2 regions of the Nocardioides sp. NPDC127514 genome follow, and region 2 is predicted to be linked to the other one. Evidence: riboswitches for the same ligand, from Rfam matches in the RefSeq annotation. Region 2 holds a riboswitch; the other holds the start of a gene.
The links. Region 2 has a riboswitch for cobalamin ahead of ABTX24_RS05990 (magnesium chelatase subunit D family protein). Riboswitches for the same ligand answer to the same signal wherever they lie in the genome.

Region 1 (3,404 bases), on a different contig from region 2:
CGTCCAGCCAGCGGTGCAGCGCCAGCATCGCGAGACCGAGGACGAGGCTGAGTGCCGCGGGCAGCCACAGCTTCTCCCAGCTGGCACCGCCGACGCTGCCGAGCATCCAGAACATCACCGAGTCCGCCGCGCGCGGATCGTCGCTCATGAAGACCAGGAACGAGGCGATGGCGGAGAGCCCCGAGGAGAGCACGACCCCGGAGAGCACCAGCCGGATCGGAGTCAGCCCACCTTGGGCGGTGGCCACCAGCCAGACCAGCAGCGCCGAGCCGACGGCTCCGAGCAGGGCGCCGCCGGAGACGGCGTACGTGCCGAGACCGGCCAGCGCGCCCGTGGTGATCGCGGCCGTCGCGCCCACCGAGGCGCCGGAGCTGATCCCGAGCAGGAACGGGTCGGCGAGCGGGTTGCGGACCAGGGTCTGCATGCCGGCACCGGCCACGGCCAGACCCGCGCCGACGGCGAGCGCCATCAGCGCCCGGGGGACGCGCAGCTCCCACACGATCACGTCCCACTTCCCCGGTGCGTCGCCCTGGAGCCGGTCGACGACGGCCGCGACGACCTCGCCGAGAGGGATCCGCTCGGAGCCGAAGGCCAAGGACGCCACGGCGCTGAACGCGGCGGCGAGCAGCAGCCCGACGACCAGCGGCACGAACGGAAGCCGCCGCCTCCCGGCACCGGCGGGGCTCGGGATCAGGGTGGGGGTCTCGCGGCACGGCGTCTGCACGCAGTTCGGCCTCTCAGGTCCTCTGGACCCTGGTCGCGAGGGCCGTGACGAACGTCTGAGCCGACAGGTTTTCGGACTCGGGTTCAACCGGCGACGCTGCCTTCCCAGGGACCCGTTCCCCAGTGGCTGCCTAGCGTCGCCGTCGCCCTCACCGCTGCGCGCCAGTCCCGGATTCACACCGGAGTTCCCTGGCATCCATCAGGATGCGTTCGACTCGGCGCAGAGGCTAGCACGGGTCGTAGAACCGGTGCCGAGGATGTTTCCGACGACACGGCGAAGCACAAGATCTAGGAAGTTGCATTGATGTAATTCCCGCATATAGTGGTCCTCGCAGCTGGTTCTCCCACCTCGGCGACGGGGCGGGAGAGGCAAGAGGGAACCCGGTGCGAGTCCGGGACTGCCCCGCAGCGGTGAGTGGGAACGACCGCCGTCACGAAGCACTGGGAGCAAGCCATGCCCCTGGGAAGCGACGGCCACTAGGACCAGCACGACCACGCCCACGAGTCCGAAGACCTGCCAGTGCCCACCTCATGGTGGGGTCCGCGACCTCGAGGGAAGGTCAGGGGATCGAGCGAGCACCACGTGACCGGGTCCGCCCGGCGCGCTGCCGCCGTCCTCCCTGCCCCGGCACGGATGCACGAGACATCCAGCGGGCCGCGGGGCCCGCGTGAGCAAGGGGGCATGGGGCTTGATCGACACCGAGGGTCTACCGATCCGCACCGAGAAGTCGGCGTACGTCTTCGACTATCCGATGGCCGAGGACCTGGCCAAGAAGCAGCGGAGCATCTTCTGGACGGCCGAGGAGATCCCGGTCGAGAACGACAAGCAGGACTTCCTGGTCAACATGACCGACGCCGAGCAGGCGGCGGTGAAGACCACGCTGAAGCTGTTCACCATCTACGAGCTGATCCTCGGCGGCGAGGTGTGGGGCGACCGGATCTTCCACGCGTTCCCGCGTCCGGAGGTCCAGATGATGGCCAATGCCTTCTCCTTCGCCGAGCTGAACATGCACGCGCCGTTCTACGCGAAGCTCAACAAGGTGCTGATGATCGACACCGAGGAGTTCTACGACTCCTACAAGAACGACCCGGTGCTGGCCGAGCGGATCCAGTTCGTGTGGGACGCGATCGCCGACGAGGACCTCCTCTACGCGCTGAGCGTCTTCACGCTGATGGAGAACTGCGTCCTCTACTCCAACTTCGCCTTCCTCAAGCACTTCCAGTCCGGTGGGAAGAACCTGCTGCAGAACGTGATCAGCGGCATCAACTTCTCCGCCCGCGACGAGAACCTGCACGCCACCGGCGGCGCCTGGCTGTTCAACACCACTCTGGACGAGTACGCCGCCACCGTCCCGGCCGACAAGTTCGAGGCCGAGCGCGACGACCTCTTCGCGAGGGTCCGTGGCGTCGCCGAGCACCTCTACGCCCACGAGGCCCGGATCGTGGAGATGCTCTTCGACCACGGTCCGATCACCGGCATCGACCAGGCCGACCTGGAGACCTTCGTGAGGTCCCGCATCGACATGACCCTGGAGAACATGCGGATGGAGCCGCTGTTCAACGTCGAGGCCAACCCGATCGCCGAGTGGTTCTACAGCGGCATCAACGGCACCCAGTTCCACGACTTCTTCCAGGTCACCGGCAACGAATACAACCGCAACATCGGCGAGACGGAGTTCAGCTTCTAATGAGCAACAGCAACTGGGAGGCGCTCTCCGCCGAGCGCAAGGCCCTGCAGGCCGACGGCGTCGTGCCCGCCTTCATGACCACGGCGGGCTATGCCATGTTCAAGGCCAAGTACACCGTCGCCGACCAGAGCGTCCGGGAGCGCTACGAGACCATCGCCAGCACCGCCGGCGACCTCGCCGACGAGATGTACCCCCGCGAGGACGGCGTCTCCTGGACGGAGCGGTTCTTCGAGGCGATCTGGAACGGCTGGCTCTCGCCGTCGACGCCGGTGCTGTCCAACCTCGGCACCGACCGGGGTCTGCCGGTCTCGTGCGAGGGCTCGTACGTCGAGGACTCGGTGTGGGGCTTCTACGAGACCCTCAAGGAGGCGGCGATCCTCTCCCAGAACGGGTTCGGGACCTCGGCGTACCTCGGTGACGTCCGGCCCCGCGGCGCGAAGTTCAGCGACAACGGCAAGGCCAACGGCGTGGTCCCGGTCTTCTGCAACTTCGTGGAGATGACCAACCAGATCAGCCAGGGCGCCACCCGCCGCGGCTCCTGGGCGGGCTACCTGCCCGTGGACCACCCGGACTTCTACGAGCTCGCCGACCTGATCTTCCGCGAGCCCGCCAACAAGAACATCGGCTGGATCTTCAGCCAGGCGTTCATCGACCGGATGCTGGCCGGGGATCGCGATGCTCTGGAGCGCTACCAGCGGGTGCTGAAGATCCGGGTGGTGCTCGGCAAGGGCTACATCTGGAAGGTCGACACCGTCAACGCGGCCCAGACCGAGTCCTACAAGGCCAACGGGCTGGAGAACAAGGCCTCCAACCTGTGCTCGGAGATCACCCTCTTCTCCGACGAGGACCACTCCTACACCTGCGTGCTCTCCTCGCTCAACCTCTCGACCTACGACGAGTGGAAGGACCAGGACACGGCGTACGTCGCGACCGTCTTCCTCGACGCGGTCGCCGAGGCGTTCCTGCGCAAGGCCCGCACGATCCGCGGCCTGG
Region 2 (3,404 bases):
GCGACCGTCGGTGACGACCACCAGCAGCGGCCGCAGATCGGGGTCACGCAGGTGCTCGCGCTGGAGCACACGGGCGGCCTCGAGGAGGCCTTCGGCCAGCGGCGTACGTCCTCCGGCGGGCACCTCGTCGAGGCGGGCCGCGGCGAGGTCGACCGACCCGGTCGGCGGCAGCACCAGCTCGGCGCCCTCGCCCCGGAAGGTGATCATCCCGACCTTGTCGCGGCGCCGGTAGGCGTCGAGCAGCAACGAGAGGACGGCGGCCTTGACCTGCGCCATCCGCTTGCGTGCGGCCATCGACCCGGAGGCGTCCACGCAGAAGAGCACCAGGTTGGCCTCGCGGCCCTCGCGAACCGCGGTGCGGAGGTCCTCGATCCGGAGCTCGACCTTCGCCGAGGTACGGTCCCGGGCGCTCTGCTTGCCTGCGGCCGCCTTGAGCGTCTCGACGAGGTGGAGCGAGCCGCGGGTGCTGGTGTCCGCGCCGATCCGGCGGCCGCTGCTGCCGATCGCCTTGCTCCGGCCGCCGGAGCGGCCGGTGCCCAGGCCGGAGACGGTCAGCAGGCGGGGGCGGTAGGCGGCGCCTGCGGCGGTGACCGTGTTGGTTTCGACACCGCTCGCTGCGCTCGCGGGCTCAACCATCGAAGAGTCGTCGCTCGCGGGCTCGACCGGCGGGGACTGCTGATCGGTGGTCGGGGGCTCCGCGTCGGTCGAGTCGTCGGAGCTGCCAGGCGGAGGCCCAGCGGAATCTGGCTCAGTGGGACCAACAGAGTCGTCGTGCGCGCCACCCTCGTCCGGCCCGCCGTCCGGCCCGCCCTCCGGCGGCTCGGGCGGCAGCTCCTCGTCGCCGAGGATGCGGTCGAGCAGGTCCTCGTCGAGCCCGGGAGCGTCGAAGGGGTTGCGACGGCGGCGGTGCGGGAGGGCCAGCAGCGCGGCCCGGCGGATGTCTTCGCGGGTGACCTCGGAGCGCCCGGCCCAGGCGGCGTGCGCGACCGCGGTGCGCGCGGTGACGATGTCGGCGCGCAGCCCGTCGACCTCGAACGCAGCGCAGACCTCGGCGATCTTGAGCAGCCCGGGCGCGGTGAGCCGGACCTTCCCGACGAGGGCGCGGGCGGTGGAGACGCGTGCGGTCAGGTCACGCTCGGCGGCCACATAGCGCTCGACGAACGCGGGAGCATCCAGGTCGAAGGCCATCCGGCGGCGTACGACCTCGGCGCGCAGCGCCGGATCCCGGGGCGCGGCGACCTCGACGGTGAGCCCGAAGCGGTCCAGGAGCTGCGGGCGCAGCTCGCCCTCCTCGGGGTTCATGGTGCCGATCAGCACGAACCGGGCGGCGTGCTCGACCGAGACGCCGTCGCGCTCGACCGAGACCCGGCCCATCGCCGCCGCGTCCAGCAGCAGGTCGACCAGGTGGTCGTGGAGCAGGTTGACCTCGTCGACGTAGAGCAGGCCGCGGTGTGCCCGCGCCAGCAGTCCCGGCTCGAACTCGACCGCGCCGCGCGAGAGCGCGCTCTCGAGGTGGAGCGAGCCGACGACGCGGTCCTCGGTGGCGCCGACCGGGAGCTCGACCAGCCGCACCGGCCGGCTCTCCACGACGGCGGCGGACCCGAAGGGCCCGTCCGGCGACTCCGCGGAGGGGTCGGCCGGGTCGATCGAGAACCGATCCCCGGCGTAGACCGAGATCGAGGGCAGCACGGCCGCCAGACCGCGTACGGCCGTCGACTTCGCGGTCCCCTTCTCGCCACGGACCAGGACCCCGCCGATCTCCGGGGAGATGGTGGTGAGCACGAGCGCGAGGCCCATGTCGTCGAGGTCGTCCGCCTGGCAGCCGAGGACGGCAGAAAATGGGTAGTGCACCGGCATGAGAGGCTCCCGCTCCCTATCGCGTTGATTGGATGGACGCGGGGCCGGTCTTCGGACTTGTCGAGTCCCCGTGATGGGGCTCGATTCACCGCAGCGGGCCTGTGCCGGAATCTCACCGGCTTCCCAGATTCTCCCCAGTCGGGGCACCTCGCGCCTGTGCGGTCACTGTAGCGTCTGGCCTCATGATCGTCGTGGTGGGCATCGGTGCCGGAGGTTGGGACGAGATTCCCGTACGTCACCAGCAGCTGGTCCTGCAGTCCGCCGTCCTCCTCGGCGGCAAGCGTCATCTCGACCTCGTCCCCGACGTCCCCGGCCAGCGCCGCGAGCCCTGGCCGTCGCCGCTGCGCGAGGGCCTCCCGGCTCTCCTCGAGTCCCTGCCGGACGACGCCCCCGTCGTGACCCTGGCCTCGGGCGACCCGCTGGTCTCCGGCATCGGAACGACCCTGATCTCGCTTCTCGGCCCGGAGAACGTACGCATCGAACCGGCCGTCTCCTCCGTCGCCCTCGCCCGCGCCCGGATGGGCTGGCCCGCGGAGTCGTGCGCGGTCGTCAGCCTCGTCGGCCGCGACGTGTCGCTGGTCGCCCGCGAGCTCGCCCCCGGTCGCCGGATCCTCGCACTCTCCTCGGACGGATCGACCCCAGCCTCGATCGCGAACCTCCTGGTCACGGCCGGTTTCGGCGGGTCCATGATGACCGTTCTGGGCGACCTGGGAGCGGAGACCGAGAGCGCACGGACCGGGACCGCCTCGACCTGGGCGGGCGAGTCGCCACGGCTCAACATCGTGGCGATCGAGTGCGTCGGCACCACCCTCCTCGGCTGGGCCGCGGGCCTGCCCGACGACGTCTTCGAGAACGACGGTCAGCTCACCAAGCGCGACCTGCGCGCCTCTGCTCTGGCACGCCTGGCCCCCACCCCCGGGGCGCACCTGTGGGACGTCGGCGCCGGTGCCGGCTCGGTCGGGATCGAGTGGATGCGGGCCCACCCCTCCTGCACCACGACCGCGGTCGAGGCCTCGCCCGAGCGGGCGGCCCGGATCGCCCGCAACGCGACCCGTCTCGGCGTACCCGGCCTCGCCGTCGTCCAAGGCCGCGCCCCCGACGCGCTGCACGATCTCCCGGCCCCCGACGCGATCTTCATCGGCGGCGGCTCGACTCGCCCCGGAGTGCTCGACACCTGCCTGGCCGCCCTCCGCCCCGGAGGCCGCCTCGTCGTCCACGGCGTGACGCTGGAGACCGAGCAGCTGCTGGCCACCGCCTACCAGCAGCACGGCGGCGAGCTCACCCGCATCGCCGTCGAGACCTCCGCCCCCATCGGCACCTTCACCGGCTGGACTCCCGCACGGAGGGTCACGCAGTGGTCCTTCGTCGACGCGACCAGCAGCTCCTCCTTGGCCGGCGTGTAGATCCGATAAGTGAGGCCCGAGGCCACGTCGGGGGAAAGAAAAATCTCTTTCACCGGGTCGCCCCGGCATGGGACGGAATCGAGCGAACGAAAATTCGTTCGCCCCACACTCCCGACCAACCCAGGGAAGGAAAATTCCTTCCCT

Region 1: linked by a shared signal. The riboswitch ahead of ABTX24_RS29485 (ribonucleotide-diphosphate reductase subunit beta) and the one ahead of ABTX24_RS05990 (magnesium chelatase subunit D family protein) in region 2 are both predicted to bind cobalamin.

The regions. Positions count from the first base shown of each region.
Region 1 is NZ_JBEORF010000057.1:3,443-6,846, reverse strand. Features, by position in the region: gene ABTX24_RS29490 (FecCD family ABC transporter permease) at 1-649, opposite strand, end outside; cobalamin riboswitch at 770-953, opposite strand; cobalamin riboswitch at 1,042-1,259, shown strand; gene ABTX24_RS29485 (ribonucleotide-diphosphate reductase subunit beta) at 1,392-2,411, shown strand; gene ABTX24_RS29480 (ribonucleoside-diphosphate reductase subunit alpha) at 2,411-3,404, shown strand, end outside.
Region 2 is NZ_JBEORF010000005.1:205,158-208,561, reverse strand. Features, by position in the region: gene ABTX24_RS05990 (magnesium chelatase subunit D family protein) at 1-1,857, opposite strand, end outside; cobalamin riboswitch at 1,883-2,023, opposite strand; gene cbiE (precorrin-6y C5,15-methyltransferase (decarboxylating) subunit CbiE) at 2,040-3,260, shown strand.